DNA from 4 places in the Bradyrhizobium sp. Pa8 genome. Region 3 is predicted to be linked to each of the others. Evidence: predicted binding sites of a transcription regulator. Region 3 holds the regulator's gene; each other region holds the start of a gene.

Region 1 (5,113 bases), 3.9 Mb from region 3:
GAGCAGCGCGTTTGCCGCGACGCTGGCGGAGAATGCCGACACGGTCTGCAAAGGGCTCATCGGCGGCGCCGATGCCGTGAAGATCGATTCCGCGACATTGCTGGCGCCGTCACAACTGGCCGTCGCCGAACGCGGGCCGACCCCGTCGGGGCGCGTCACGCCGGCCAATCCCGCCTTCTGCAAGGTGCTTGGCCATATCGACCCCATTGATCCCAAGGCGCCGCCGATCAAGTTTCAGGTCAACCTGCCGATCGAATGGAACGGGCGCTCCGTGCAATATGGCGGCGGTGGTTTTAACGGCGTGCTGATCACCGGCCTTGGGCTGCCGCCGGCCTATCCCTTCGACAAGCCGTCGCCGCTGGCGCGCGGTTTTGTCACCTACGGCACGGACTCCGGCCATGAGTCCAAGCCGGGCGAGCCGCCGCAGGTATTTGCACTCAACGACGAAGCCTTCGAGAATTTCGCTCACCGCGCCTACAAGAAGGTGCGCGACGCTGCGGTTGCGCTGATGGAGCGCGCCTACGGCAAGAAGCCGGAAAAAATGTACTTCATGGGCTCCTCCGAGGGCGGCCGCGAAGGCCTCACCATGGCCCAGCGCTACCCCGACGATTTCGACGGCATCTTCGCGCGCGTGCCCGTGATCAACTGGGTTGGCCTGCAGCATGCCGGTACGCGTTCGGGCCTTGTGACCATGGGCGAGGGCTGGATCAATCCGACGCAGGTCAAGCTCTTTGCCGATGCGGTGCGCACTGCCTGCGACAAGGCCGACGGCTCCGATAAGACGCTGGTGCACGATCCCGTGGCCTGCAAGGCCGTGTTCAAGGTCGAGACGCTGCGGTGCGAGGCCGGCAAGACCGGCGATCAGTGCCTGACCGAGGCGCAGATCAAGGCAGTCAGCACGCTGCATGGGACCTACAAATTCCCGTTCGTGCTCGCCAATGACCTCGATGACTATCCGGGCTGGGGCGTCTCGGGCGAGGACACGCCGGCGATCGGTCCGACCGGCGGCTGGTCCGCGTGGTGGCTCGGCAGCGCGCCACCGGCGCAGCCGCCCGCGCCCAACAACGGCATCGCCTGGATCTACGGCGCCGGCGGCATTCAATATGTGTTCGCCCGTGACCCCAAGCTCGACGTCACCACCTACAATGTGGAGGACCACAAGGCCCGGCTGATCGAGGTCTCGAGCCTGATGGATTCGACCGATCCGGATCTCAGCCGTTTTCGCGGACGCGGCGGCCGGCTGATCATGCTCGAGCACATGGCGGATTATGCGCAGAGCCCCTATGCCGGCATCCGCTATTTCGAGAGCGTCGAGCGCAAGCTCGGCAAGGCCGAGACGGCGGAATTCGCGCGGCTCTACACCGCGCCCGGCGTCGACCATGTCGGCTCCGGCGCGCCGGCCAATGTCGACATGCTCAGCGCGCTGGTCGATTGGGTCGAGAAGGGCAAGGCGCCGGGCGATCTCGAAGTCGCCGAGCAGAAGGTCGAGGCGCCGTCGTTTGCGGTGACGCGCGCGATGCCGCTGTGCCGTTGGCCGTCCTGGCCGCACTACAAGAGCGGCCCGGTGACGGAGGCGGCGAGTTTTACTTGCGCGCCGTGAGGCGGCCAACGTCGCCTGACGAAGGGCAAGGCGAGGGACATACGCACCGCTCATCCCGCCGCCATCGCCTGTGCGCCTCCCAGCAACTGCGCATTGAGCCGGCCGCCGGAGAACAGCATGTCGTCGAGCGCCTCATCGATGTCGGCTGACACGACGGAATTGCCCCCGTCGCGCGCGAGGCTCGCTTGCGCCAGTCGTCGCATCAATTCCTTGATGAACGCGCAACTCGTGCCCTCGCTGCGGCGGGCCGCTTCGGCGATGACCGCGTCCTCGATTGGCAGTCCCTTGCCGTAAAGCCTGACCAGCTTGCCGCGGCCGATCTCATCAGGAAGGGGCACTTCGATGGCCTGATCGATGCGGCCCGGGCGACCGGCGAGGGCGCCTTCGAGGTCCTCCGGCCGGTTCGTGGTCAGGACGAACAGGATGTCCGCGTCCTCTTTCAGCCCGTCCATTTCGTTGAGCAACTTGTTCAGCATGGATTCCTCGCACGGTCCCATGTCATCGCGGTCGCGGGCGATGAGATCGACATCCTCGATCACGACCATCGACGGCTGGAGCAGCCGCGCCAGGCTCATATATGCCCCGAGAAGACCGATTTGTTCGGCGGTAATGATCAGCGTCGTATGCCCGGGCAGGTGTGTCGCGAGATAGCGGATCGTATGGGTCTTGCCGGTGCCCGGCGGCCCGTACAGCAAGATGCCCTTGCGCGTCGACTGACCGAGCCGCCGCAACTGTTCGCGGGTGTTGACGAAGGTCAGCACGTTGCGATCGAGCAGCCGCAAGGTCTGCTCCGGCAGGATCACATCGTTGCGCGCGACCTCAGGCAATCGATGCACGGTGATGCCGCGCGAGCGCCCGCGATAGTCCGAGTCGGCATCGAGCGACAGGATTTTGCCGCGATAGGTCCGCGCGGTTTGCACGGCCTCTTCCAATTCACTGAAGCATTGCTGGACGAGATCTGCGCCCGCGGTGCCTGATGGTACCAGGATCTCGATCCGAATACCCGGCTCGCGGCTGTATTCGCGGTGTGCGCAGAGCAAGACCGCATAGCGGAGAGCGTCCTGCTCGCACAGCCACAGTCCGTTATCCAGACACTTGACCGGGCTCTTCTCGCCCACGTCGACGTCGGAATATTGCAGCGGGGCAATTGCGACCGCATAGCGGCCGCTCTTGAGGAGCCGCGAAATCGACAGCGTTTCGTAGCGATGCTCCTCGTTCAGCCCGAACAACCGGATGGCCTTGCCGAAGAGCCGGTCCACTGCTGCCTGGACATCGACCCGCATGTGGCCGGGAAATTGGCGGATCGTGGTCACGAGTTTGCTACGCGCCGTGCTGGCAAAGTGCCAATCAAGAACGTCGCAAGCAAAGTCGAAATTGTCTTCTTGTTCGCTCGAGGGCCCGTCCGCTGCACGCATGCATTCGCGGCACAGCCAGACGGTGCGATTGCCGATCCGAACGTCCGTCTGTCCCTCCGGCTTGCCACACAGTTCGCAAGAAGTCTTGATCACCTCAAGCGTGACCTGCAGTCGGTGGCCGGCCAGGCAGATGGATTGTTGCGCGGACTTGAGAAGGGCTTCGGCCACGGATTGCGGGTAAGGCCCGCAAACCGCCTTTTCCTTCTGCTCGATTTGAGTAATCAGCGCGGTCGCTTCACGCTCCGATTTGCCGAAAACCTGACGGAGCATGTCCATCACGAATTGGTCCGGCGTGTCGTCGTCATTATGAATTACGAGCTGGGTCGGCTGGTTCTCGCCACGCATACTATTCATCACGAAAGGTCTCCGGAACAATCTATGATTGAATAGAACGAATAGGGAACATAAAAAGAACCGGCCGTCAAGCGTGACGGCCGCGACAAATTTCAATCGATGGGCGAGGCCCTAATGCGCCGGTCCACCCGCCGCCTTCACGCGCCGGGTCATCACCACCGCGATCGCCGCGAGCACCAGCACCGCGCCGATCACGGCAAAGGCGTCGGTATAGCCCATCACCAGCGCCTGGCGCTTGACCGTCTTGCCGAGCGCGATGATGGCCTGCTCGCGTGCGGCGTGGGGGTCCGGTACGCCGTGGGCCATGAAGTAGTCCGTCATCTGCGCGATGCGGGTGCGGACTTCCTCGCGGCCGAGCGTGACCGACTGGCCGATGATGTTGGAGTGAAACTGCTCGCGCTTGGTGATGATGGTCGCGAGCGTCGCCGTTCCGATCGCGCCGCCGAGATTGCGGAACATGTTGCTGATGCCGGAGGCCGCGGCCGCGTCCTGCGGCGCGATGCCGCCTGTCAGCACCGAGGTCAGCGGCGTCAGCACCATCGCCTGGCCGACGGCGCGCACGATGTTCGGAATCCAGAGCTGGTCGCCGGCATAGTCCGGCGACATCGCCGTGTTCATGAAGCAGCTATAGGCGAAGATCAGAAGGCCGGTGATGGCGATGTAGCGCGTGTCGAAGCGCTGCATCAGCTTCGGGATCAGCGGGATCAGCACCAGCTGCGGCAGGCCGGTCCAGGCCAGCACGTTGCCGATCTGCTCGGCATTGTAGCCTTGGGCCTGGCCGAGATAGGCGGGCAGGATATAGACGGAGCCGAACAGCGCGAAGCCGACCATCGTCATCGCGATGGTGCCGAAGCCGAAATTGCGCTGTGTCAGCAGGCGCAGCCGAATCAGCGGCTTCTCGATCGTGAGCTCGATCGTGACGAACAGCGTCAGGCTGACGGCCGCGATCACGGCGAGCTTGACGATGAAGGGCGAGGAAAACCAGTCGTCCTTGTTGCCTTCCTCGAGCACGGCCTGCAGTGCCGACAGCCCGATCGCCATGGTGAAGATGCCGGCCCAGTCGCCTTCCTTCAAGAGACCGAGCTGCATCTTCTGCTTCTCCAGCGTCAGATAGAGCGCGGCCACCATCACCGCGGTCGGGATCACGTTGACGAAGAAGATGGTACGCCAGCCGTAGTTCTCCGTGAGATAGCCGCCGATGGTCGGGCCGATCGCGGGTGCGAAGGTGACGGACAGCGCGAAGATCGCAAGACCGACCGGCTGCTGCGGCTTCGGCAGCTTGGTCAGCACCAGCGTGAACGCCATCGGGATCAGCACGCCGCCGGCAAAGCCCTGCAGGCCGCGCATCGCGATCATCGACGGCAAATCATGGGTGAAGGCGCAGGCGACCGAGAACGCGGCGAACAGCGTCGCGCTCGCCAGCATGTAGCGGCGGAACGAGAACACGCGGCTCAAAAAATCGGTCAGCGGGATCACGATGATCTCGCCGATCAGATACGACGTCGAGATCCAGGAGCCGTTGTCGGCGCCGGTGCCGATGCCGCCCTCGATGTTGGCCAGCGAGGCGTTGGTGATCTGGATGTTCAGGATCGCCATGAACGAGCCGATCATGGCGGCGAGCACGGCGATCCAGATCGCGGCACTCGCGCGGTTCGGGTCGGCTATCGCCGGATCAGGCGTCGCGGCCGGTGTCGCTGGCGTCGAAAGTGAGAGGCTGTTTGACATGGCACGACCCTCCGGAAAC
Region 2 (5,113 bases), 190 kb from region 3:
CGTGGGAAAACGGCTCCGGCGACCCGAAGATGAAGGGTGGCTTCGTCGGCGGCACCGCCGGCTACAACTGGCAGACTGGCAACGTCGTGTTCGGCGTCGAGGCTGATGGTTCCTGGGCTGACGTCAGCGCTTCGGCGACCGGCGCCACTGTTGTTCCCGGCTTCGGCGTTGTGACCGCAACGGCGAGCTCGAAGACCGATGCCATGGGCACCGTGCGCGGCCGTATCGGCTACGCCGTCAATCAGGTCCTGTTCTACGGCACCGGCGGCTACGCCTGGATCGACAACAAGATCACCCTCTCCGCTCTCGGCCTGACCGCGTCGGACAGCAAGTGGCACTCCGGCTGGACCGTCGGCGCGGGCGTCGAAGCGTTCTTCGCTCCGCAGTGGTCGGTCAAGGGCGAGTACCTCTATCGCAGCCTCGGCGGCGAGACCTACTTCTCGGGCGCCCTGCCCACCGGCACGCTCAACTTCCACACCGTGCAGGTCGGCGTGAATTATCACTTCGGGGGCCCGGTGGTCGCGAAGTACTGAGCTTCGCTTCCAACGCACCGCGTTACGAAAGGCCGGCCTTGCGCCGGCCTTTTTGTTTTCGCGCGTCCAGATCCAGGCCAACCGATTCCCAGCGTTTTTCAGGAGAGCTGTGGCATCCCGGTGACACAACCTTAGGCTTCAATGGTGTACAGCAATGACATCGATTGGGTCATTGGGTCGGCCGTTTTTCGCCGGCAAAGAGAAACGAAGCTGGGGATTTGAAATGAAGAAGGTTTTGCTGGCCTCGGCCAGTCTGTTCGCACTCAGCGCGTTGGCTCCCGCCTCGGCGGCCGATTTGGCGGCCCGCCCCTACACCAAGGCGCCCATTGCTGTGGCCTCGGTCTACAACTGGTCCGGCTTCTATATCGGCATCAACGGCGGCGGCGCCTCGAGCCGCAACTGCTGGGATGTCAACAACATCTTCGGCGTCGCGGGTCCGGACACGGCTGAAGGCTGTCACAATGCGACAGGCGGCGTCGTCGGTGGCCAGGTCGGTTATCGCTGGCAGTCGGCCAACTGGGTGTTCGGCCTTGAAGCCCAGGGCGACTGGGCCAATCTGAAGGGCTCGAATACGAGCTTGGCGCTTGCTCCGCTGGTCAACGAGACCAAGATCGACGCGATTGGCTTGTTCACCGGCCAGGTCGGCTATGCCTGGAACAACGTGCTCTGGTACGTGAAGGGCGGCGCGGCGGTCACGCATGCCAAGTACAACGGCACGGCGTTTGGCGTGGTCCTCGACAGCGCAAGCGAGACGCGCTGGGGCGGCGCGGTCGGCACCGGACTCGAATTCGGCTTCGCGCCGAACTGGTCCGTTGCGATCGAGTACGACCATCTGTTCATGGGCAAGCGCAACAACTCGTTCACGATTCTCGGCCTCAACGACCGCATCGACCGTATCAAGCAGGACGTCGACATGGGCACCGTTCGCGTGAACTATACGTTCGGCGGCCCAGTCGTGGCGAAGTACTGAGCGTCGCCTCCGACGTCATCGCGTTACGAAAGGCCGGCCTCGCGCCGGCCTTTTTGTTTTCGCGCGAGGGTGCACCCAACCGTCTTGGAGTCGTGAGGCGCGCGCAAGCGTCCGCGAATGGCTTTGGCGAGTTGGGGACGTGAAATGAAGACGTGGATGCTGGCTGCGGTCAGCCTGTTCGCACTCGGCGCGGTCGCGCCGGCTACCGCCGCCGATCTGCCGATTTACAAGGCGCCGGCGGCCGCCGTTCCCGTCTATGACTGGAGCGGCATCTATGCCGGCATCAATGGCGGCGGCGGCTTGGCTCATGCCTGCTGGGGCGTGACCCGCGCGCTCGGCATCGCTGTCGATCCGGCCGTTGGCGAAGGCTGTCACAATGCGGGCGGCGGCACGGTCGGCGGACAGCTCGGCTATCGCTGGCAGAAGTCGCGCTGGGTGTTCGGCATCGAGGGCCAGGGCAACTGGGCCGACTTCAAGGGCAGCAATGTCAGCGTGGCGTTGGCGCCGATCACGAACCAAACCAAGATCGACAGCTTCGGTCTGTTCACGGGCCAGCTCGGCTACGCCGTGAACAATCTGCTGCTCTACGGCAAGGCCGGCGCAGCCGTGGCCCACGACAAATACGACACCTTCTTTCCGGGCGCGCCAGCGGCGGCGACGTTCAACAGCGTCAATCAGACCCGCTGGGGCTACACGATCGGCATCGGCGTGGAATGGGGCTTTGCCGAGAACTGGTCGGTCGGCGGCGAGTACAACCATGTGTTCCTCGGCCATCACAGCGCCGACTTCGCAACTCTCGTCGGCGGCTTCGCCCCGCGCACCGACCGGATCGGCCAGGATATCGACATGGGCCTGATCCGCATCAATTACCGCTGGGGCGGCCCGGTCGTCGCCAAATACTGAGACAAAGCCTCCCTCAGGAACCTCCAAGTCCTGATCATGTGCGGATTGCCCCAAATCCGCATTCAAACGCGAACGAAGGGCTGGCCTCGCGCCGGCCCTTCGCATGTTCCGACCTGCCCCGCTCCTGCCAGATGCCGCCAGCGCGCCAACAATCCGTTGACGATTCGCACACGCCACTGGAAATCCGTCCCCGTTCTTCCTACGTTCGCTGCCATACCCATCGGCGCCGATCCCGGTTCCGGGCGACGCGCGCCTTTTTTGTTGGCGCGATCGCGCACCTTTGGGATTCCTTGAGGGCAACTCGGATGGATGAAGTGATCAAGGCGAAGCGCCAACAGCAGAACGCGGGATCCAGCCTGCGCGCAATTACGATCCGTGGCGCGCGCGAGCACAACCTCAAGAATGTCGACGTCGAGATCCCCCGCGACAAGCTGGTGGTGTTCACGGGGCTGTCCGGCTCTGGCAAATCCTCGCTCGCCTTCGACACCATCTACGCCGAGGGCCAGCGCCGCTACGTCGAATCGCTGTCGGCCTATGCGCGGCAGTTCCTGGAGATGATGCAGAAGCCTGATGTCGACCAGATCGACGGCCTGTCGCCGGCGATCTCGATCGAACAGAAGACGACCTCGAAGAACCCGCGCTCGACCGTCGGCACCGTCACCGAGATCTACGACTACATGCGCCTGCTCTGGGCGCGCGTCGGCGTGCCCTATTCGCCCGCCACGGGCCTGCCGATCGAGAGCCAGACCGTCTCGCAGATGGTCGATCGCGTGCTGGCGCTGCCCGAAGGCACCCGCCTCTATCTGCTCGCCCCCGTCGTGCGGGGCCGCAAGGGCGAGTACCGCAAGGAGCTCGCCGAATGGCTCAAGAAGGGCTTTCAGCGCGTCAAGATCGACGGCACCTTCCATGAGCTCGCGGAGGCGCCGACGCTCGACAAGAAATTTCCGCACGACATCGACGTCGTGGTCGACCGCATCGTGGTGCGCGCCGACATCGGCCAGCGCCTCGCCGAAAGCTTTGAGACCGCGCTGAAGCTCGCGGAGGGCCTCGCCGTCGTCGAGTTCGCCGATGCGCCTGCGGCGGCCGCGCCCGTCGAGGAGAAGAAGAAGACCGCAAAAATCCACGACAAGAGCGGGCCCGAGCGCATCCTGTTCTCGGAAAAGTTCGCCTGCCCGGTGTCCGGCTTCACGATTCCGGAGATCGAGCCGCGCCTGTTCTCGTTCAACAATCCCTACGGGGCCTGCCCGGCCTGCGGCGGCCTCGGCGTCGAGCAGCATGTCGACGAGGACCTCGTCATCCCCGACAAGGAACTCGCCATCGGCAAGGGCGCGATCGCGCCCTGGGCCAAGTCGTCATCGCCATACTACGTGCAGACGCTGACCGCGCTCGGCAAGCACTACAAGTTCACGCTGACCACCAAATGGAAGGATCTGCCGAAGAAGACGCAGAACGCGATCCTCCTTGGCTCCGGCGAGGACGAGATCAAGTTCTCCTACGAGGACGGCGTCCGCTCCTACGACACCAAGAAGCCTTTCGAGGGCGTCATCACCAACATCAACCGCCGCTATCGCGAGACCGAGAGCGAGTGGGCGCGCGAGGAGCTCGCAAAATATTTCCACGACGTCCCCTGCGAGGGCTGCAAGGGTTTCCGGCTGAAGCCCGAGGCGCTCTGCGTCAAGATCGGCGGCAAGCATATCGGCGAGATCTCGGAGCTGTCGGTCAGGAAGGCCGGCGAATGGTTCGAGACCGTGCCCGAGGCGCTGAACACGCAGCAGAACGAGATCGCCGGCCGCATCCTCAAGGAGATTCGCGAGCGCCTCACCTTCCTGCTCGACGTCGGCCTCAACTACCTCACTTTGTCCCGCTCCTCCGGCACGCTGTCCGGCGGCGAGAGCCAGCGCATCCGCCTCGCCTCGCAGATCGGCTCGGGCCTGACGGGCGTGCTCTACGTGCTGGACGAGCCCTCGATCGGCCTGCACCAGCGCGACAACGCGCGCCTGCTCGACACCCTCAAGCGCCTGCGCGACCTCGGCAACACCGTGATCGTGGTCGAGCATGACGAGGACGCGATCCTGCTCGCCGATTACGTCCTCGACATCGGCCCCGGCGCCGGCATGCATGGCGGCAACATCGTCGCCGAAGGCACGCCCGCCGAGATCATGCGCAACCCGAAATCGCTCACCGGCAAATATCTGACCGGCGAGCTCGAGGTCGAGGTGCCGGAGCGGCGCCCGCCGAACCATCGCCGCACCATCAAGGTGGTCAACGCGCGCGGCAACAACCTCAAGAACGTCACGGCCGAAATTCCGCTCGGCCTGTTCACGGCCGTCACCGGCGTCTCCGGCGGCGGCAAGTCGACGCTGCTGATCGACACGCTCTACAAGGCCATCGCCCGCAAGCTGAACAACGCCAGCGAAGGCGCCGCGCCCCACGATCGCATCGAGGGTCTCGAGCACATCGACAAGATCATCGACATCGACCAGTCGCCGATCGGCCGCACCCCGCGCTCGAACCCTGCGACCTACACCGGCGCCTTCACGCCGATCCGCGAATGGTTCGCCGGCCTGCCCGAAGCGAAGGCGCGCGGCTACGAGCCCGGCCGCTTCTCCTTCAACGTCAAGGGCGGCCGCTGCGAGGCCTGCCAGGGCGACGGCGTCATCAAGATCGAGATGCACTTCCTGCCCGACGTCTACGTCACCTGCGACGT
Region 3 (5,113 bases):
GGGGGGCAGACCGCCCGTGGTCGCCGGCAGCCGCCGGCGAGGGCGATTTCGACGGGAGCCTTGCGCCGAAGACGGCCGCGCCCCGCAATCGCGACGCGACGCCAGCGGAGGCCGACTTGCAGGCCGAGGATTGAGCGGACGGGTTACAGATACCAGGCCAGCACGGCGTCGAGCCTGGCGTTGCCGATTACCGGCAGGACCACCATCTGGCTCAGTCCAGAGGCGCTGGCATGCAAGGCCGCGATCGAGCCGTCACACGCGAGATCGTCGTTGAGCGCGGGCATGCCGGTGGCCCAGGCCCCGCCGATGCTGCCTTCGCCTTTGGCGATGGATTTCGTCGCATAGAGCGCGGCGAGGTCGGTCTGCGCGCTGCAATCGCCGGCGCGGAAGACCAACGCCGAACGGGCCTCGTCCGGGACCCAGATCTCGAAGCGTCGCGCAATCGGGGTCGCCTGCGCCGAGAGGAATGTCAGCACCCAGGTCTGATCGGTGCCGGTCCGGTAGGGAACGCCGACGCCGAGATTGATTCCGACCTTGGCGGCGTCCTCCCAGCGCAGAAAACTCCTGGCATCGTGCAGGTCCTTGATGATCAGCGGCAGGCCGGCTTTCCAGATGCGACCGGGCAGGCCGAAGCCACGCGGAAATCTGGTGTGGCGGGAGTTGAATTCGAACATGTCGGCGGTGCCGTAATAGCCGTCGACGAGCGCCATCTCGTGGGAGGTTTCGGCATCGTTGTGCCAGAGCTCGATCGCGCCGACATGGGCCTCGTCGTCGCCGCAGAACAGCACCATGACGGCTTGCAGGAATTCGCCTGAAAACACCGGCACCGCCACGCCGCAGGTCAGCCCGGCGGCGATGGCCTGATCGGTCCGCTTGAAATAGGAATCGGTGAATCTGGTGAGGATCACGGGGTGGCCGCTGGCCCAGGCCTTGCCGGGAAGCCCCTCGTCATATCCGAACTGCAGATCCTCGCTCACGTCCCTAAACGCGGACAACCCTTCGCCGTAGAGGCCGCCGCCGAATTCAAGCCGCATGCGCGTGCGGTCAGGCACCCAGAGTTCAACGACGCGAATGAAGGTCTTCATCGAACGTGTCCGCCGTCTCAGCCGCACCAAGCATCGGCCATTTGGCTGCGGAACGGACGTTCAAAATTCAGGCAGGACAGCGCAAACTTCGTGCGGTGGGAGGCGCAACGGCTCGGTCCGCCCGATGGAGTTTCGCGGGACACGAACGACAACATCTCGCCGGCCTCGGCCGGCGATGGCGATTTTCAATCCCGGCCCGACCTGCCGGCGGGGAATGGCTATGTCAGCCGATCGGCAGGCGGGTGATGGTCGGCCGGCTGTCGGTGATGATCTGCGGCTTGTGCTCGCGCTCGCCGACCGGCTGGGTCACCGGTAGTTGCAGCACGGTCGCGCGCTGGCCTTCGACCAGCTGCGTCACCAGCACGGATTTGCCGTCGGGGAATTCGATCGCATCATGATGGCGATCGGGAATGTGCGGATCGATCTTGCCGAACTTGCCGACGCGCGAATTGACGGTGCGCGTCCAGATCCAGCGATTGTCGTAGCGGACGTTGTCGGCGAAGGCGAGCTCCGTTCCCGGGAGCAGGCAGACCGCGACGGTCGGATCGGCTGCGGAGGCAAAGCCGCGCGTCGAGGTGCCGCGGAAGGTTGTCGTGACGATCGTCTCGCCGACTTCGGCGGGGCGCGACGCGACGGCATGCAGGCTGTAGTCACACATCGGGTGCTCCTCATGCAGGGATAGCGACCCACGTCTCTCAATCGAGGCGCAGGCCTCTATCAGAGTGGAAATGTGAAAGGTTCTGCCCGGTTGTAGGCAAATCTACGGCTCGCCGCCGCAGACCGCAATCACATTATCTTTCCCGAATCCACCAGGAACAAAGCCCGCCCCTGTGCATTCCGGAGGCGCGTGTCAGCGCCCCGCAGGCGCCGACCAGCCGGAATATTGCCAGCCCGGCCGCGACGGTTTGTCGACGGCGTCGCGGGCCTTGCGGGCTTCCTCGCTCACGGCGGTATCCTTGCGGACATGGGGTCGCGATTGCGCGGCCAGGGCTTGTGCGGCCAAGGCTTGCGACGCTGATGCTGCGATCAGCGCCACGGCAACTGTGATCTGAACGATCCGGCGCATGACTGCCCCTCGAACCTGAAGGCCGCGAAGCAGGGCTGCTTCGTGCGGCGTGCCGAGGATGTACCGCTGGAGGAGGGGCCGGATAATCTGCGCGAAACCAGAAAGACTATCCAGCGGAAGCGGACAATCGTCCGCTCCAATCTCGGATCGGCGATGCCGATCGAAAGCGCGCGGGGCGCCAAGTAACCGGTACCGGCGCGTCCGGTATCAGTACTTCCGGTACAGCCCGATCAGCTTGCCCTGGATCTTCACCCGGTTGGGCGGGAGGATGCGGACCTCATAGGCTGCATTGGCGGGCTCGAGCGCGATCGAGGCGCCGCGGCGGCGGAAGCGCTTCAGGGTTGCTTCCTCGTCGTCGATCAGCGCCACCACGATATCGCCGGTGTCGGCGCTCTCGTTGCGCTGGATCAGCGCCATGTCGCCGTCGAGAATGCCGGCCTCGACCATGGAATCGCCGCGCACTTCGAGCGCGTAATGTTCGCCCGAGCCGAGCATGTCAGGCGGTACGCTGATGGTGTGGCTGCGGGTCTGCAAGGCCTCGATCGGCGTACCGGCCGCGATACGACCCATCACGGGCACCGCGACGGGGCGCTCGCCCTCGTCCGCGGACGGGCTGGAGGTCGTGCGGACCTTGCCGAGATTGCCTTCGATGACGCTCGGCGTGAAGCCGCGGCGGCTACCGGCGGCGGCCTGAAGCTCGGGCAGCTTGATCACCTCGATGGCGCGGGCGCGGTTGGGCAGGCGCCGGATGAAGCCACGCTCCTCAAGCGCGGTGATCAGGCGATGGATGCCCGATTTCGAGCGCAGGTCGAGCGCGTCCTTCATCTCGTCGAAGGAGGGCGGCACGCCGCTTTCCTTCAGCCGTTCGCTGATGAACCGCAGGAGCTCGTATTGTTTGCGCGTTAACATCTCGACCAAAATCCCCCGGTTGATGTCGTTCGATTCCGAGACGCTGAATTCAGCAGTAAGCCGCTACATGCTCGAAACAAATCATGAACGGACACTATATGTTCGATACATGTTCCGCAACTGCTTAATTTACCGTGAACGCGACAAAGTTCGCGGAACGCACGCGAACGAAGCGATCAGACGGGCAGCCGCAAGACCTCGCAAGGCGTGCCGGCTTCGGCCTTCGGCGCGAATGGCGCGCGCACGAGAAGTGCCTGTGCCGCAGCGAGATTCGCAAGAAGCGAGGAATCCTGGTGATTGACCGGAAGGGCGAGGAGCGTGCCGTCGTCGCGCAGCTCGAGGCGTGCGCGCAGATAATCCTCGCGCTGGTCGTTGGCGCCGACATCGCGGCCGAGCACTGCGCGTTCGCGGCGGTGATGAATCATCGAACGGCCCGAAAGCGCGCGAATCAACGGCACCATGAACAGGAAGCCGCAAACATAGGATGACACGGGATTGCCGGGCAGGCCGATCACGCGCATCGCGCCGAGCCGCCCGTTCATCATCGGCTTGCCCGGCCGCATCGCGATCTTCCAGAACGCCATCGAGATACCTTCGTCCCTCAGCGCCTGTTGGACCAGATCGTGGTCCCCGACCGACGCGCCGCCGGTCGTGATCAGGATGTCCGCGCCGCTCTCCCGCGCGCGGCCGATGCCGGCCGTGGTGGCCTCCAGCGTGTCGGCGGCAACGCCGAGGTCGATGGTATCGGCGCCCTCGCTGCGGGCGAGCGCGTGCAGGGCGTAGCCGTTCGAATAAACGATCTGGCCGGGACCGGGCGTGGTGCCCGGCATCACCAACTCGTCGCCGGTCGCGAGAATCGCGACCTTCGGGCGTCGTCGGACAGGCAGTTGCGGGTAATTCATGCCGGCGGCGAGCGCGAGGTCGCGCTCGGTGAGCCGGGCTCCCTTGCACAGCAGCACGTCGCCTTCCGAGAAGTCGACGCCGGCGGGGCGGATGTGCCGCCCCGTTACGGCGGCTTCCTTGATGGTGATGCACTTGCCGTCCGCGACCGTATCCTCCTGGATCACGACCGAATCAGCGCCATCGGGAACGACACCGCCGGTGAAGATACGCACGGCCTCGCCGGCGCCGACCGATCCCGCAAACGGGCGGCCCGCCGCGACCTCGCCGATCAGGGTGAGCTGGGAGTCGATCTTCGCCGCATCGACCGCGCGCACCGCATAGCCGTCCATTGCCGACATCGCCTGCGGCGGCTGCGTGCGCCGCGCCGCGACATCGCGCGCCAGCACGCGGTGGAAGGCTGCGTCGAGCGCGATCATCTCTTCAGGCAGCGGCTCTGCGCCCGCCAGCACCGCGGCGAGCGCATCGGATACCGGCATCAGGGCCACGGGTGAAAACTCCTGCTGGGCCCGTTCGGGCAAATCGGCGGCGAGAGTTCTAGCCGAGTGCAGGCGCAGAGGCAAAACAGTGGCCGCGCAGGATGATTTGTCCTGCGTCATCCGCTCTACGATGAAGGGTGAGCATCAAGTCCGCCGCGGCATGATCCAGAAGGCGAGACAGACCGGTACGAGGATGGCCATGGCGAGGACGAGAAAGACGAGAGCCACGGCCAGCATCGGTCAGCCCCCCGGCTGCTTGTACGGACTGACGTCCGGCGCTGCGGGGCCTTGATCCTTGTCAGGCAGCGGGTCCGCCTGGGATTTCAGGTCGGCGGCCTTGCTGATCAGTTTTGCGGAAAGGTCAGAATCCGAGGTGGTTCTGGCGAATTTCATCAGCAGAGAGGCCTGCTTGGTGAGGTAGGTTTTGCCCAACACGACGATTGATCCGATGTAGAATTCCCAACGGACTCATGAGTCCTGAGAGGAGCAATCGTTCCGGGAACTCTGTATAAAAATGCACAAAGGGACTTGGTTCCTCGCCCCCGGGGCAAAATAGTTCCATTCGCGGCTCGTCGGCCCGTCGGCCGTCGGTTTGCCGGCCAGAGATCAGATTCCAAGCGCCCTGAGGGCGTTCCCGACGTCGCGGGGCGACGTCACGTGGACCGTGGTCAGGC
Region 4 (5,113 bases), 2.3 Mb from region 3:
GCTTGCTTCTGCAAGGCGGCCGCAATCTTCAGGTCTTCGACAAAGCGCTGATATTCCAGCACTTTGGCTTCCGGATCGGGCAGCCGGAGCAGATAGGACGGGTGCACCGTCACCAGCGCCTTGCGTCCGTCGGGCAGGTTTATGAGCCGGCCACGGGTCTTGCCGATCGGGGTGATCTTGCCGAACACGCTCTGCGCGGCGGTGGCGCCCATTGCCACGATGAGCTCGGGCTGGATTGCCGAAACTTCCCGCTCGTACCATTGCCGGCACGCCCGGATCTCCGGCGTTGCCGGCTTCTGGTGCAGACGGATCTTTCCGCGCGGCACGAATTTGAAGTGCTTGACCGCGTTGGTGACATAGACCTTGTTGCGGTCGACGCCGGCTTCCTGAAGCGCACGGTCGAGCATCTGGCCGGCCGGGCCGACGAAGGGGTGGCCGGCGAGGTCTTCCTTGTCGCCTGGCTGTTCACCGACCAGCATGATGGTGGCGTCTTTCGGGCCCTCGCCGAACACGGTCTGCGTCGCGTCCTTGTAGAGCGGGCAGGCGCGGCAATGGGCGGCCTCCTCGCGGAGCGCTTCGAAATCGTCGGCAGCCAGCTTGCGTGACATCGGAGCCTCCGGCCGCTTCTGGGGCTTGTGCGGATCGGTTGCGGCATTGGCGATCATGGCGCCGGTCATGCGCTCGGCGTCCTCGATCAAGGGCTTAATGATCGACGCCTCGGGCAGGTTCCTCCAGTATTTCTTCGGCATCTCCGTCTGCATCGCCTTCACCTTGAGCCGGGCCGGATTGAAGATGCTGGCGTAGTAGCGCAGCCAGGTTTCCTCCAGCCGGTCTTCGCCGGGTGCCTCGCTCTTGCTCACGCCCGACGTGAACGAGAGCGCGTGGCCATCCCAATGCGCACACAGATCGGGTGTCAGGATCGACCAGGGCATGTCGGCGAAGCGCTTGGCGAAGAACGGCGCGGCGAGCTCGACGATGTGATGCTCCGGCTCGAACCAGGCGACGTAATGCGCTGCGCGCTCGCGTCCGATCTCGCGGAAGCGCACGAAGGCATGCATCTTGTGCTCGTCGCGATGGACTGCTCGTGCCATCGCCGTGACCTGCGCGACATCGGGATCGGTCGCGACCTCGATGAGATCGTGATTGTCCTTCAATCGCCAGAGCAGGCGATAGAGGATCGCAAAGCGCTCGCCGTCGCGATGCAGGATCGCGGCCTTGGCGAGATCGACGAATTTTGCCGACACATTGAAGGTGCCATCATTCACCTCAAGTATCGGAGACGGGGCGGGCGGCGCGAACAACTCGGCTTCGCCGCCTTGTACGGTCCAGGTGACATCGGTTGGCTGCACATGATGCAGCACGAGCGACCGCGCGGCTTTGCGCCAGCCGTCGAAGTCGGTTTCGGTGTCGAGGGTGATGTACTGCATCAGAAGCCAAACCCCAGTTGTGTTGCCTTCGGCTTGAACCGCTCGATCAGCCGCGCCTCGTCGAGGCGGTGCGGGGCGGGGCGGTGATCGCTGAGGACGATGAAAGGCAGCGCCTTGTTGCGGGGCACGTGCAGTCGCGCGAGATCGGAGAGGCGGATCGTGGTGGTGCGCCGTGTCGCGATGATGCGTTCGACCGCCTTGGTGCCGAAGCCGGGCACGCGCAACAGCTCCTCGCGGCTGGCGCGGTTGACGTCGAGCGGGAAGCGGTCGCGATGGCGCAGCGCCCAGGCGAGCTTCGGATCGATGTCGAGCGGCAGCATCGCGCTGTCGTCGACGATCTCGCCGACGTCAAAGCCATAAAAGCGCATCAGCCAGTCGGCCTGGTAGAGCCGGTGCTCGCGCAGCAAGGGCGGCGCGCGCAAGGGCAAAGCGCGGCTGGCATCGGGGATCGGGCTGAAGGCGGAGTAGTAGACGCGTCGCAGCCGGTAAGAGCCGTAGAGATTGGCGCTGGTGTGCAGGATGGTGTGATCGGAGGCCGCGTCGGCGCCGACGATCATCTGCGTGCTCTGACCGGCGGGCGCGAAGCGCTGCGGCCTCGCCTTCGTCTTTGTGCTGCGGTTTTCCTCGGCCTCATCGAGCTTCAGCCGCAGCCGGCCCATGGTGCGACGGATCGCACGCACATCCTTCTCCGGCGCGTATTGCTGCAGGCTCGTCTCCTCAGGCATTTCGATGTTGATGGAGAGGCGATCTGCATATTTGCCGGCTTCTGCGATCAGCGCGTCGTCGGCCTCGGGAATGGTCTTGAGATGGATGTAGCCGCGGAAGTGATGCTTCTCGCGCAGTTTGCGCGCGACGCTGACCACCTGCTCCATGGTGTAGTCGGGGCTGCGGATGATGCCGGAGGAGAGGAATAGTCCCTCGATGTAGTTGCGCCGGTAGAAGTCGAGCGTGAGCTTGACCACCTCGTCGATGGTGAAGCGGGCACGCGGCACGTTGGAAGAGGCGCGGTTGACGCAATAAAGGCAGTCGTAATTACAGGCGTTGGTCAGGAGCACTTTGAGCAGCGAGATACAGCGTCCGTCCGGCGCGTAGGAATGGCAGATGCCCATGCCCGGCGCGGTCGAGCCCATGCCCTTGCCATCGCTGGAATCCCGCTTCTCGGTACCGCTGGAGGCGCACGACGCGTCGTATTTGGCGGCATCGGCCAGAATCTCCAGCTTGCGTTGTACGTCCATCGTGGAATCCCTTTGATTCAGCTTACGAATCCGGATGAGCACCAATTCGATTGACTCCCCGGCCGCTGTTAGCTTTATATTAGAACATATCATGAACAAACGAGCCAGCCGCAGGTTCTTATTTTTGAGACCCTCGGCAATCACCTCTGAAGGAGCGGCGTATATGAGCGGCGCACGGATGAACGCGCTTGCGACCTTGCGCGGCCAGATCGAGCGCATCGAGACGGCGGAGGTCGTGCATCAGCACGATCGCGTCGCGCTCGGCCACGGCGAGGTCGACAGCGCGCTGAAGGGCGGGCTCGCGCGCGCGGTGATCCACGAGGTGTTTTGCGAGGGCCGGCAGGGAACCGCCGCGACGGGTTTTGTCATGGGGCTTGCGGGGCGTGTCTCGCGGCGCCGGCCGCTGCTGTGGGTGCGGCAGGATTTTTCGGAACTCGAGACCGGCGCGCTGTCGATGAGCGGGCTCGCCGAGATCGGTCTCGATCCGCGCCGCGTGGTGATGGTGCGCGCCGCCGATGTCGAGAGCGCGCTGCGGACCTCGGCCGATGCGCTCGCCTGCGACGCGCTTGGCGCCGTCGTGCTCGAACTCTGGGGTGAGACGCGGCAGTTCGATCTCGTGGCAAGCCGCAAGCTGACGCTGGCCGCGCAATCGTCCGGTGTCACCGGCCTGATGTTGCGGATGGCCGCGCAGCCGCTGCCCTCGACCGCGGAGACGCGATGGATGCTGCGCGCGGCGCATTCGCCGCCGGGCCCGGCATGGAGTGCCTGGGGCGCGCCGCGCTTCGATGTGGAGCTCTTGCGCAATCGTCATGGCCCGTGCGGCCGGTGGATCATGGAATGGAAATGTGATGAGTGCCAGTTCTCTGAACCGTCGACGTATCCTCAGCCTGTGGCTGCCACGCCTGCCCATCGATCGGATTCAGCGGTTCTTCGGCGCGCTGGGTAAGGCCAATGATCCGAGCATCGTTGTCATCAAGGACAACAATGCGCTGGTGATCCATGCGCTCAATGAAGCCGCCGAGCGCCTCGGCTTGCACATCGGCCAGCCCCTGGCCAATGCACGGGCGATGTGTCCGGACTTGAAAGTGTTCGACGCCGATGTCGTGGCCGATGCGAAAACGCTCAGCGACGTCGCCGACTGGTGCGACCGCTTCACACCGCTGGTGGCGCTCGATCCGCCGCACGGGCTGTTTCTGGACATCACCGGCTGCGCGCATCTGTTCGGTGGAGAAGCTGCGTTGTTGCAGACGCTGGTCCGTGCATTGGCGCGGCAGGGCTTTGCCGTCAGCGCGGCGATCGCCGGCACCTCGGTCTGCGCGCGCACGCTGACGCGGCAGGCTTCCGGCACCATCGTCGCCGATGGCGGGGAGGCGGCGGCGATCAGCCGGCTGCCGGTGTCCGCGCTCGGTGCGGGCGAGGCCATCACCACTGGTCTGCGCCGCGCCGGCCTGAAAACCATCGGCGATGTCGCCTCGCGCGCGCCGCATGAGATCACGGCGCGGTTCGGCGCGCGGTTCTCCACGCTGCTCGCGCATGCGCAGGGGCATGGCGATGCCCCGATCAATCCGCGTAAACCGCTGCCGGATTACATCGTGGAGAAGCGCTTTGCCGAACCGATCGCCACCGACACCATGATCGCGATGACGCTGTCGCGGCTCGCCGATACGTTGATCGCGTCGATGGAAAAGCAGGGCAAGGGTGCACGCCGGCTGGAAGCTGCGTTTTTCCGCACCGACGGCGTGGTGCGCGCGATCATGGTCGAGGCCGGGCGGCCGGTCACGCAAAGCAAAGTCATCGATCGCCTGTTCCGCGAACGCCTCGATGCGCTCGCCGATCCGCTGGATCCCGGCTTCGGCTTCGACATGGTGCGGCTGTCGGCAAGCCGCACCGAGATCGTGGTGCAGGAGCAGCGCGATCTCGACGCCCATGTCCACGACAATGACGAACTCGCCGCGCTGATCGACCGCATCGCCGCGCGCATCGGCGGAAAGCGCGTCGTCGTGCATTTGCCTGAGGATACCCATATCCCGGAATGTGCGGTGCTGGCCGCGCCTGCCCAGCACCATCTCGCCGTGGCCATGCAGGCCGAATGGCCAGCGCGCGCCGAAAGCGAGCCGCCGCTGCGCCCCCTGCGGCTGTTCGACAGACCGGAGCCGATCAAGGTGCCGTTCGCGACCGTGCCCGACGGCCCGCCGCATCAATTCACCTGGCGGCGTGCGCTGCATGCGGTGGTGCGGGTGGAAGGGCCCGAACGTATCGCGATGGAATGGTGGCGGCAGGACGGCAAACAATTGACGCGGGATTATTTCCGTATCGAGGATGCCGAAGGCCTGCGCTTCTGGATCTTTCGCGACGGTCTTTACGAAGGAGAGGTGTTCGACGACGAAGGCAAACCCATTCCCCCCAACTGGTATGTGCACGGCCTCTTCGCATGAATACGCCCGCTTATGC

The links. Region 3 encodes LexA, which represses DNA repair genes until DNA is damaged. Its sites were predicted from a motif close to TGTTCNNNNTGTGTTCNG; they were not measured.
Region 1: a site for LexA is predicted at 3,403-3,420, ahead of ACKWRH_RS43200 (ATP-dependent Clp protease adaptor ClpS). Genes of this name have one in related genera too.
Region 2: a site for LexA is predicted at 2,598-2,615, ahead of uvrA (excinuclease ABC subunit UvrA). Genes of this name have one in related genera too.
Region 4: a site for LexA is predicted at 2,743-2,760, ahead of ACKWRH_RS13420 (putative DNA modification/repair radical SAM protein). Genes of this name have one in related genera too.

What each region holds. Positions count from the first base shown of each region.
Region 1 covers NZ_CP176767.1:9,087,158-9,092,270, reverse strand. Annotated here, with positions in the region: gene ACKWRH_RS43205 (tannase/feruloyl esterase family alpha/beta hydrolase) at 1-1,600, shown strand, start outside; gene ACKWRH_RS43200 (ATP-dependent Clp protease adaptor ClpS) at 1,651-3,360, opposite strand; gene ACKWRH_RS43195 (DHA2 family efflux MFS transporter permease subunit) at 3,481-5,094, opposite strand; gene ACKWRH_RS43190 (HlyD family secretion protein) at 5,042-5,113, opposite strand, start outside.
Region 2 covers NZ_CP176767.1:5,026,665-5,031,777, forward strand. Annotated here, with positions in the region: gene ACKWRH_RS23190 (outer membrane protein) at 1-533, shown strand, start outside; gene ACKWRH_RS23195 (outer membrane protein) at 757-1,503, shown strand; gene ACKWRH_RS23200 (outer membrane protein) at 1,648-2,406, shown strand; gene uvrA (excinuclease ABC subunit UvrA) at 2,712-5,113, shown strand, end outside.
Region 3 covers NZ_CP176767.1:5,217,507-5,222,619, reverse strand. Annotated here, with positions in the region: gene ACKWRH_RS24245 (ComEC/Rec2 family competence protein) at 1-134, shown strand, start outside; gene ACKWRH_RS24240 (GAF domain-containing protein) at 144-1,085, opposite strand; gene ACKWRH_RS24235 (hypothetical protein) at 1,309-1,743, opposite strand; gene ACKWRH_RS24230 (hypothetical protein) at 1,936-2,151, opposite strand; gene lexA (transcriptional repressor LexA) at 2,359-3,060, opposite strand; gene ACKWRH_RS24220 (molybdopterin molybdotransferase MoeA) at 3,237-4,448, opposite strand; gene ACKWRH_RS24215 (hypothetical protein) at 4,680-4,874, opposite strand; gene ACKWRH_RS24210 (HAD family hydrolase) at 5,046-5,113, opposite strand, start outside.
Region 4 covers NZ_CP176767.1:2,964,238-2,969,350, forward strand. Annotated here, with positions in the region: gene ACKWRH_RS13415 (UdgX family uracil-DNA binding protein) at 1-1,427, opposite strand, end outside; gene ACKWRH_RS13420 (putative DNA modification/repair radical SAM protein) at 1,427-2,662, opposite strand; gene ACKWRH_RS13425 (ImuA family protein) at 2,826-3,608, shown strand; gene ACKWRH_RS13430 (Y-family DNA polymerase) at 3,511-5,097, shown strand; gene ACKWRH_RS13435 (error-prone DNA polymerase) at 5,094-5,113, shown strand, end outside.